One region of the Acuticoccus sp. MNP-M23 genome, then DNA from elsewhere that is predicted to be linked to it. Evidence: riboswitches for the same ligand, from Rfam matches in the RefSeq annotation. Region 1 holds a riboswitch; the other holds the start of a gene.

Region 1 (4,611 bases):
TGCCGGACGGGGCGGCGCGATCTCACGTCACAGGCCAGCGCTCTTGGCGGCGCGTCGCTGCCGGGCAAATGTCCCGGCATGAATTCAGCGTTTGCCAGCAACCCCGGCCGGCGGGGAGCCCTTGCTCGATGACCGGCGTGCGAAACCTCATTCTCGTTCTGGGCGATCAGCTCACGCGCGGGCTGTCCAGCATTGCTGCGGGCGATCCGGCGCGCGACCGCGTGCTGATGGCCGAAGTGCACGACGAAGCCACCTACGTGCGCCACCACAAGAAGAAGATTGCATTCCTGTTTTCCGCCATGCGCCACTTTGCAGCCGAGCTGCGCGAGGCTGGCTGGCAGGTCGATTACGTCACGCTTGATGCAGACGGCAACACCGGCAGCTTCACCGGCGAGGTTGAGCGGGCGGTGGCAGCGCGCGGGCCGGAGCGGATTGTCGTCACCGAGGCTGGCGAGTGGCGCGTCGCGGCGATGATAAAGGGGTGGGAGGAGCGCTTTTGCGTGCCCGTCGATATCCTTCCGGACGATCGGTTTCTGTCGTCGATCGAGGCCTTCGCCGCGTGGGCGGACGGGCGCAAGCAGCTCCGCATGGAGTATTTTTATCGCGAGATGCGCAAGAAGACCGGGCTTCTGATGGACGGGAGCGAACCTGCCGGCGGCAAGTGGAATTTCGACCACGACAACAGAAAGCCCGCAAAGACCGATCTTTTCATGCCCCGCCCGAACGAGATTGCGCCGGACGAAACCACGCAGGGTGTCCTGGCGCTGGTTGCCGACCGGTTCGACAATCATTTCGGCGACCTCGCGCCATTCACCTTCGCCGTGACGCGGGGGGACGCCGAGGACGCATTCGCAGCGTTCGTCGACAAGGCGCTACCAAGGTTCGGGGACTATCAGGACGCAATGCTCGCCGGCGAGCCGTTCCTCTACCATTCCGTCATCGCGCTCTACATCAATGCCGGGCTTCTTGATCCGCTTAAGGTGTGCGCGGCGGTGGAGGACGCCTGGCGGGCGGGGGACGTGCCGCTCAACGCCGCAGAGGGCTTCATTCGCCAGATCATCGGCTGGCGCGAATATGTCCGCGGGATCTACTGGCTGAAGATGCCCGGCTACGAGGCCAGCAATTTCTTCGGCCACAAGCGCCCGCTGCCGGACTTCTACTGGACCGCAGAGACCGACATGATGTGCCTGCGCGAAGCGATCACGCAGACAAAGGAGCTGGCCTACGCGCACCACATCCAGCGGCTGATGGTGACCGGCAACTTCGCAATGCTGGCGGGGGTCGACCCGGCAGAGGTGCACGAGTGGTACCTGTGCGTCTACGCCGATGCCTATGAGTGGGTGGAGATGCCCAACACCATCGGGATGAGCCAGTTTGCCGATGGCGGGCTCTTGGCGTCCAAGCCCTACGCGGCGAGCGGGGCCTACATCAACCGCATGTCCGACTATTGCGGAAACTGCCGGTACGACGTGAAGCAGCGCACCGGGCCGGAGGCCTGCCCGTTCAACGCGCTTTACTGGGGTTTCGTATCCCGCAACCGGAACAGGATCGGCAACAACCCCCGCATGAAGCAGATGGTGCGGACCTATGACAGGTTTGACGGGGACGAGCAGGAGCGGATCACGCAGAGCGCAGCCGCCTTTCTGGACAGCCTGTGACGGACAAGCGCTACACCAAGAGCAACCTGCCGCAGAAGGTCTGCGCCGCTTGCGGCAGGCCGTTCGCCTGGCGGCGCAAATGGGCGCGCGACTGGGACAACGTGAAAACCTGCTCGGAGCGCTGCAAGGGCGCGCTCCGCAAGATGAATGCCCAAGAGCGCAGGGGCTGACCCGGCGATCTTTCATTCGGACAATTGACAGGGCCGGGGCACAACGGCGATCATCGACGCTCACCTGGGGGGTCCCGACAAGGGGCTGAGATTCTGCTGGTGCGGTGCCAAGGCCCGCGTAGCGCAGTGACCCGATGAACCTGATCCAGTTCATACTGGCGTAGGGATGGTGCGCGCTTCGACAGGGCCGATCCGTTAGGCGGTGGCCCGCCTTCACGCCGAAGCCTCCTGCCGTTTTTACCCGCCGAACTGGGTCTCCATTGCTTGAGCAGGGAGGCTCATTTGGACGCTTTTGCAAAGACCGTCACCACAGGTCCGTTGCCCGCCTCGCGCAAAATCCATGCGCAGGGCATCCTTCATCCGGACATCCGCGTGCCCATGCGCGAAATTGCCGTGCATCCCACCGCCGGGGAACCGCCGGTCGCCGTCTACGATTCCTCCGGACCCTATACGGACGGCAAGACGGCCGTTGCGGTGAACGCCGGACTTGCCCGCATTCGCGCGCCCTGGGTGGACGCCAGAGGCGATACCGAGGCCTATGATGGACGCGCCGTCGAGGCGGCGGACAACGGCTTCGTCTCCGCCGAACGGCTGACCCCGCCGTTTCCCGCCCGGCACCGGCCGCGTCGTGCCAAGGACGGCACGGCAGTGACGCAGCTTGCCTACGCACGGGCCGGCATCATCACGCCTGAAATGGAGTTCGTGGCGATCCGCGAAAACATCGGCCGTGACGCTGCCGCCGCCGCCACGCGCGATGGCGAGGATTTCGGCGCCGCAATTCCGGACCACGTGACGCCCGAGTTCGTCCGCGAGGAAGTGGCGCGGGGCAGGGCGATCATCCCCGCCAACATCAATCATCCGGAAGCCGAGCCGATGATCATCGGCCGCAATTTTCTGGTGAAGATCAACGCCAACATCGGCAACTCCGCCGTCACCTCGTCCATGAGCGAGGAGGTGGAGAAGATGGTCTGGGCGATCCGCTGGGGCGCGGATACGGTGATGGACCTCTCCACCGGCCGCAATATCCACAACATTCGCGACTGGATCATCCGCAACGCGCCGGTGCCCATCGGCACGGTGCCGCTCTACCAGGCGCTGGAGAAAGTCGGCGGCGTTGCAGAGGACCTCACGTGGGAAATCTACCGCGACACGCTGATCGAGCAGGCCGAGCAGGGGGTGGATTATTTCACCATCCACTCGGGGGTGCGGCTTCACATGATCCCGCTCACCGTGGACAGGGTCACCGGCATTGTCTCGCGCGGCGGGTCGATCATGGCCAAGTGGTGCCTCCACCATCACCGCGAGAGTTTTCTGTACGAGCATTTTGACGAGATCTGCGACATCTGCCGTGCCTACGACGTGTCGTTCTCGCTGGGCGACGGGCTGCGTCCGGGCTCCATCGCCGACGCCAACGACGCGGCGCAATTTGCCGAGCTGGAGACGCTGGGGGAGCTGACCGAGATTGCCTGGGCCAAGGACTGCCAGGTGATGATCGAGGGGCCGGGCCACGTTCCGATGCACAAGATCAAGGCCAACATGGACAAGCAGCTTGCCGTTTGCGGCGAGGCGCCGTTCTACACGCTGGGGCCGCTGACGACGGACATTGCGCCGGGCTACGACCACATCACCTCCGGCATTGGCGCGGCGATGATCGGCTGGTTCGGCACCGCGATGCTTTGTTACGTCACGCCCAAGGAGCACCTCGGCCTGCCGGACCGGGACGATGTGAAGACCGGCGTGATCACCTACAAGATTGCCGCCCATGCGGCCGATCTTGCCAAGGGGCATCCGGCAGCGCAGGCCCGCGACGACGCCCTCAGCCGCGCGCGGTTCGAGTTCCGCTGGGAGGACCAGTTCAACCTCTCGCTGGACCCCGAAACGGCGCAGAAATTCCATGACGAGACGCTGCCCAAGGAGGCGCACAAGGTGGCGCACTTCTGCTCCATGTGCGGGCCGAAATTCTGCTCCATGCGCATCAGCCACGATATCCGCGCCGAAGCGCAGAAGGAGGGGCTTGCGGCGATGGCGGAGAAATTCCGCGAAGCCGGTGAGCTTTACCTGCCGGTGACGCCAGACCGGAGCTGAATGGGACGGGCCGGCGGTGTCAGCTGCCGGCCCCCTCAGGCCGCGGTCGCTGGCGCGCTTCAGCCGGTGCGCAGTGCCTTGTCGCTGGCGGTGACGAAGGCGATGAAATCGCGCGCCGGCATCGGCTTTGCGTAAAGGTATCCTTGGCCATAATCCACGCCTTCATCGCGCAGGTAGGCCGCCTGTTCCTCTGTGCTGATCCCTTCGGCGACGATGCGCAGCTTCAGCGTTTTGGCAAGCGCGATGATGTGCGGCGTCACCAGGCTGGTCACCGAGTCCGAGCCGATGGTGTCGACGAACGACTTGTCGATCTTCAGGACGTCCAGCGGCAGGTTCTGAAGGTGGGACAGGCTGGAGTAGCCCGTGCCGAAATCGTCGATGGCAATGGTGTGCTGGCGGTTGCGGGCGTCGTCCAGTCCGGCCTTCGCCACTTCGGCGTCGAGGAAGGCGCGCTCGGTGACTTCGAGCCAGATCTGCTGGTTCTCGATACCGCTGCGGTGCAGCGCCTTTTCGAGAACGCGCAGGACGCGTCCGCCTTCAATGTCGCGGGCGCCAAGATTGATGGCGATGTGCAGGTCGCGCCGGTCGCGCAGGAAGCGTTTCAACTCCCGCACCACGCTGGCGATCACCGAATCGGTGACGGCCGATATCACGCCGTGCGCCTCGGCGAAGGGGATGAACACGTCGGGCGCGATCGT
Region 2 (4,611 bases), 430 kb from region 1:
GGACGCCGCGCTCGCCCGGATCGGACCGGAGCGCGACCCGTTGACCATTCTCCAGCGGATCGGCGGCCGCGACATTGCCGCGATGGCCGGCGCCATTCTGGCCGCCCGCACGGAAGGCGTGCCGGTTGTGGTGGACGGCTTTGTGGCCAGCGCCGCAGCCGCGATCGTTCATGCCATGGGGCCGGACGCCACCGCGCATTGCCTCTTTGCCCACTGCTCTGCCGAGAGCGCCCACGGGCGGGCGCTGGAGGCGATGGGCGGCAAGCCGCTGCTCGACCTTGGCATGCGCCTTGGCGAAGGCACCGGGGCAGCCCTTGCCATCGGCATCCTCAAGGCAGCGGCGGCCTGCCATTCCGGCATGGCGACGTTTGCGGAGGCTGGCGTCGACGGACCGGCGTGACACGGGACGGGGTTCCGGCGGACGGAGCGCCGCTCGAGGCGTTTCTAGGCGCCATGTCACGCTGCCGGATCTGCCGCGACACGCCGACCGGCGAGCCGCTTCCTCACGAACCCCGGCCGATCTTCCAGATCTCGTCCACCGCCCGGATTGCCATTTGCAGCCAGGCGCCCGGCAACAAGGCGCACGTCGCGGGGTTGCCGTTCTACGACCCGTCCGGCGTTCGCCTGCGCGACTGGATGGGCCTCGACGAGACGCAGTTCTACGACTGGTCGAAGATTGCGATCATTCCCATGGGGTTCTGTTTTCCAGGGTATGATCGCCACGGCGGGGACCTGCCGCCGCGGCGCGAGTGCGGCGCCACCTGGCATGACCGCCTGTTCCAGCGCCTGCCGCAGCTTTCGCTGTTCCTGTGCATCGGCAAATATTCGCTGTCCTACCATCTGCCGCACACACGCCGCGCATCTCTCACCGACACGGTCGGCGCATGGCGCGACATTGTGACGCAGACTGCGCCGCGCACCGTGATGGCACTGCCGCACCCGTCCTGGCGCAACAACGTCTGGCTGAAGCGAAATCCGTGGTTCGAGGCCGAGGTGCTGCCCGAGTTGCGCCGCCGCGTCGCGGACGCGTTGAGTGCGACAGATTCGACATGATTGCACGGCGCTGGCCGCTTGCGCGGCGCCAGTGTGGCAATTCTTTATCAACAGATTAATCTGTTCGTGCGGAATTGCGACCGGTGGAATGCGGAGTCTTGGTTATGCGTAATGAAATCGGGCTGTTCGGGGCGGTGCTGAGCGCCGGATTGATGCTGGGCGGCAACGCGCTGGCGCAGACGGCAGGCGGCGGCCAACAGGCGCCGGTGCGCGCCGAGGTGGTGCAGGTGGCGCCCGGCCAGCCGGCCTCTGCCGCCGTGGTGGTGACGGAGCCGGGGATCCGTGCGGTGGATGTGGCGCCTTCCGACCCTGCGTCCAATGACGCGCGCCGCATCTTCATCGACACGGGTGTGTCCGACGTCCGGGTCAACGACCTTCTGACGCAGGTGACCATGAACCGGTCGGAGCTGAGCCCGTGCCCCTCCAACGATTATATCTATGAGCGGGCGCGGCCCAAGTGGCTGTACCAGACCGGGCGGCTTATGGTCGCCATGGAGGAGGGCGCGACAGTGCGCGTTTCCTTCTCCTGCATCGAGGGTCTGCAGAGCATCAACGCCGTCCAGTTCCTGTCACTCCCGGGCGAGCGGGTGGCGCAGGTCATGCCGGTGCGGGCCGATTCGCTGGAAGCGTTCGCGAACCGGCAGCGCAATGTGCCGAGCCTTGCCGCGCCCACGGGCACCAACACTGCCGGCCAGTCCGCGCAACAGCGCGCACGCGGCGTTCCGCTGCCCTGATCGGGCAGCGCTGCGCGCCCGGCAGCAAATGGCCGGTGTGCGGTCAGAAGGCCTTGAAGGTGATGATGGTCTTGGTGTCGAGGATACCGGGCAGCGTCTGCACCTTTTCCTGCACGAAGTGGCCGATGTCGTTGTCACGCTCGACATAGAATTTGACCAGCAGGTCGTAGTCGCCTGCGGTGGAGTAGATCTCCGAGGCGATCTCCGCGTCGGCCAGGGCGTTGGCCACATCGTAGGCGCGGCCAAGCTGCGCTTTGATCAGCACGAAAAACGGCGTCATCACATCCTCCATACGCCGCTGCGGGCTTCGGCCTCTTTTGTGCCACCGGCGCCGATAGCACAAGGGTTGGCGTGCGCGGTATGGACCGGTTTGCGGATCTGTCTTGCGCCACGAGCGCGCGATCCCTAATTACCCACCATCCAAGGGGGCGCCTTCGGGCTGAGAGGCATCGTGCCGACCCCTCGCACCTGATCCGGGTCATGCCGGCGGAGGAATTGGATTTGCAACGCCTGCTGCGCTCGCGCGCCACCCCAGCCGAACCGCGCCAATGAGCGCGCCCGCTACCGTCAGCGTGCCAGCCGATGCCCACGCCCTGCGTGAGGCGGCCGGCGCCGCGCTGGACCGGATGCTTTCCCGCCGCCCGCGCGTTCACGCCATGCTGTCGCCCGTGGCGCAGCCCCTGGCCGCCAACATTGCCGCGGCGCTGGGGATCGACGTGTCCATGTCCCACGACCCCGTGGATGCACCGCAGATGGTCGCCCGGTCGCACAGCGCATTGATCAACCTTGGCATGCTCGATCCGGTCCGCCGCGAAGGTGCCGCAAAAGCTGTCCTCACCGGAACACCGTTCGTGCTTGATCCGGTGAAGATCGACCGCGCCAGCGAGCGTTTCGCCTTTGCGCAGAAGCTCATTCAGGCTGGCCCCTCTGTGATCAAGGGCAACCGCGCGGAAATGGCGGCCCTTGGCGCCATCGCCGACGATTTTGTCACCGTCACCACCGGCGCGCAGGACCTCGTCAGGGACGGGCGCCGGTGCGCGACGCTCCACAACGGCACGCCGATGCTGGACCGCGTCATCGCCACCGGCTGCGCTGCCGGCCTGCTGGTGGCGGCCATGGTTGCGGTGGAGACCGACCCCTTCGTGGCGGCAACGGCGGGCGCCGGGCTGATGGCCTTCGCCGGCGAGCTTGCCGCCGACGGCTCGCACGGCCCCGGCAGTTTTGCCGTCTCGCTGATCGACCACCTTGCCGCGCTGGACGGTGCGGCGCTCACCAAAGGCCTCCGGATAGACTGATGCTTGATCCCAGTGTGTACCTCGTCATGGGCCCGGATGTGGCCGACCCCGTGGCGCTTGCCCGCAAGGCGGTGGCCGGAGGCGTCAGCCTGATCCAGTGGCGCGACAAGACCGGCAGCACGGCCGAACAGGTGGCGCTGGTGCGCGCGCTGGTGGCGGCTGTCCCCGTGCCTGTGCTGGTGAACGACCGGGCCGACGTGGCGCTGATTGCCGGGGCAGCGGGCGTTCACGTCGGTCACGGCGATCTCACGCCGGGGGAGGCCCGCCGCATTGTGGGCGACGAGGCCATCGTCGGCCTCACCATCCACACCATGGCGGAGGCTGAGGCGGCGCTCCGTCAGCCCATCGACTATGGCTCGGTCGGCGGCGTCTTCGAAACGCACAGCAAGGTGAACCCCAACCCGCCCATCGGCATCGACGGGTTTGCCGCCATTGCGGCCTATCTCAAGGCCGAACGTGCCATGAAGGTGGTCGCCATCGCCGGCATCGATGCCGAGCGTGCCGCGCTGCTCCGCGCCGCCGGGGCAGACGGTGTGGCGGTCATGAGTGCGATCACCAGGGCGGCGGACCCGGCGCAGGCGGCCCGCACCCTCGCCACGGTATTTGCGGAGAAGGCGGCGTGATTGCGCTGACGATCGCCGGATCTGATTCGGGCGGTGGCGCCGGCATTCAGGCGGACCTGAAGACCATGAGCGCGCTTGGCGTTTACGGCGCCAGCGTGATCACGGCAATAACGGCGCAGAACACCCGCGGCGTGACGGCAGTGCACGGCATTCCGGCCGACATTGTCACCGCGCAGCTGGATGCCGTGCTGTCGGACCTCGACGTGAAGGCGATCAAGATCGGCATGGTGGGCGACCGCGCGGTGATCAGCGCCATCGCCCGCGCCCTTGCAGGCAGCCGGATCCCCATCGTGCTCGACCCGGTGATGATCGCCACCTCCGGCGACCGGCTGATCGGGGAAGGGGCGGAGAAGGCGCTCTTCAGCGAACTTTTGCCGCTCGCGACGCTGGTGACGCCCAACGTGCCGGAGGCCGGCGTTCTTCTCAATGCCAAGAGCGCGGTAGACGTCCCGCAGATGCGTGAGCAGGCCCGTGAGCTGGCGGCCCTCGGTCCGGCCATTCTGCTCAAGGGCGGACACCTGACGACCGGCGATGCCACCGATGTATTCTTCCACGAAGGGCGCCCGGAACTCTTGAGTGCGGCGCGGATCGCATCGCCCAACACCCACGGGACGGGGTGTACGCTGTCGAGCGCCGTGACCGCATTCCTTGCCCGCGGCATGGCGCTGCGTGCCGCAGTGCACGCGGCGAAGGAATATATTTCTGCCGCCATTGCAGCGTCCGACCAGCTCCAGATCGGCAGCGGACACGGGCCTGTCCATCATTTTCATGCCGTCTGGCCGCGTTAGGGATCGTTGCCGGGGCGTAAAATTACCTGCTCATTCGGGTACCCGAACCGGAACCTCCACCTTCTGGGCGACGTTCAGCCACCAGAATACGCATCTATCGCGATAGGAGACGACGTTG

Evidence for each region. Region 1 has a riboswitch for thiamine pyrophosphate ahead of thiC (phosphomethylpyrimidine synthase ThiC). Riboswitches for the same ligand answer to the same signal wherever they lie in the genome.
Region 2: linked by a shared signal. The riboswitch ahead of RDV64_RS18625 (hydroxyethylthiazole kinase) and the one ahead of thiC (phosphomethylpyrimidine synthase ThiC) in region 1 are both predicted to bind thiamine pyrophosphate.

The regions. Positions count from the first base shown of each region.
Region 1 is NZ_CP133480.1:4,461,479-4,466,089, reverse strand. Features, by position in the region: gene RDV64_RS20565 (cryptochrome/photolyase family protein) at 129-1,658, shown strand; gene RDV64_RS20560 (DUF2256 domain-containing protein) at 1,655-1,828, shown strand; TPP riboswitch at 1,884-2,013, shown strand; gene thiC (phosphomethylpyrimidine synthase ThiC) at 2,111-3,913, shown strand; gene RDV64_RS20550 (EAL domain-containing protein) at 3,973-4,611, opposite strand, start outside.
Region 2 is NZ_CP133480.1:4,030,400-4,035,010, forward strand. Features, by position in the region: gene cobT (nicotinate-nucleotide--dimethylbenzimidazole phosphoribosyltransferase) at 1-400, shown strand, start outside; gene RDV64_RS18610 (uracil-DNA glycosylase family protein) at 397-1,053, shown strand; gene RDV64_RS18615 (hypothetical protein) at 1,158-1,787, shown strand; gene RDV64_RS18620 (Lrp/AsnC ligand binding domain-containing protein) at 1,831-2,067, opposite strand; TPP riboswitch at 2,202-2,299, shown strand; gene RDV64_RS18625 (hydroxyethylthiazole kinase) at 2,336-3,082, shown strand; gene thiE (thiamine phosphate synthase) at 3,082-3,705, shown strand; gene thiD (bifunctional hydroxymethylpyrimidine kinase/phosphomethylpyrimidine kinase) at 3,702-4,493, shown strand.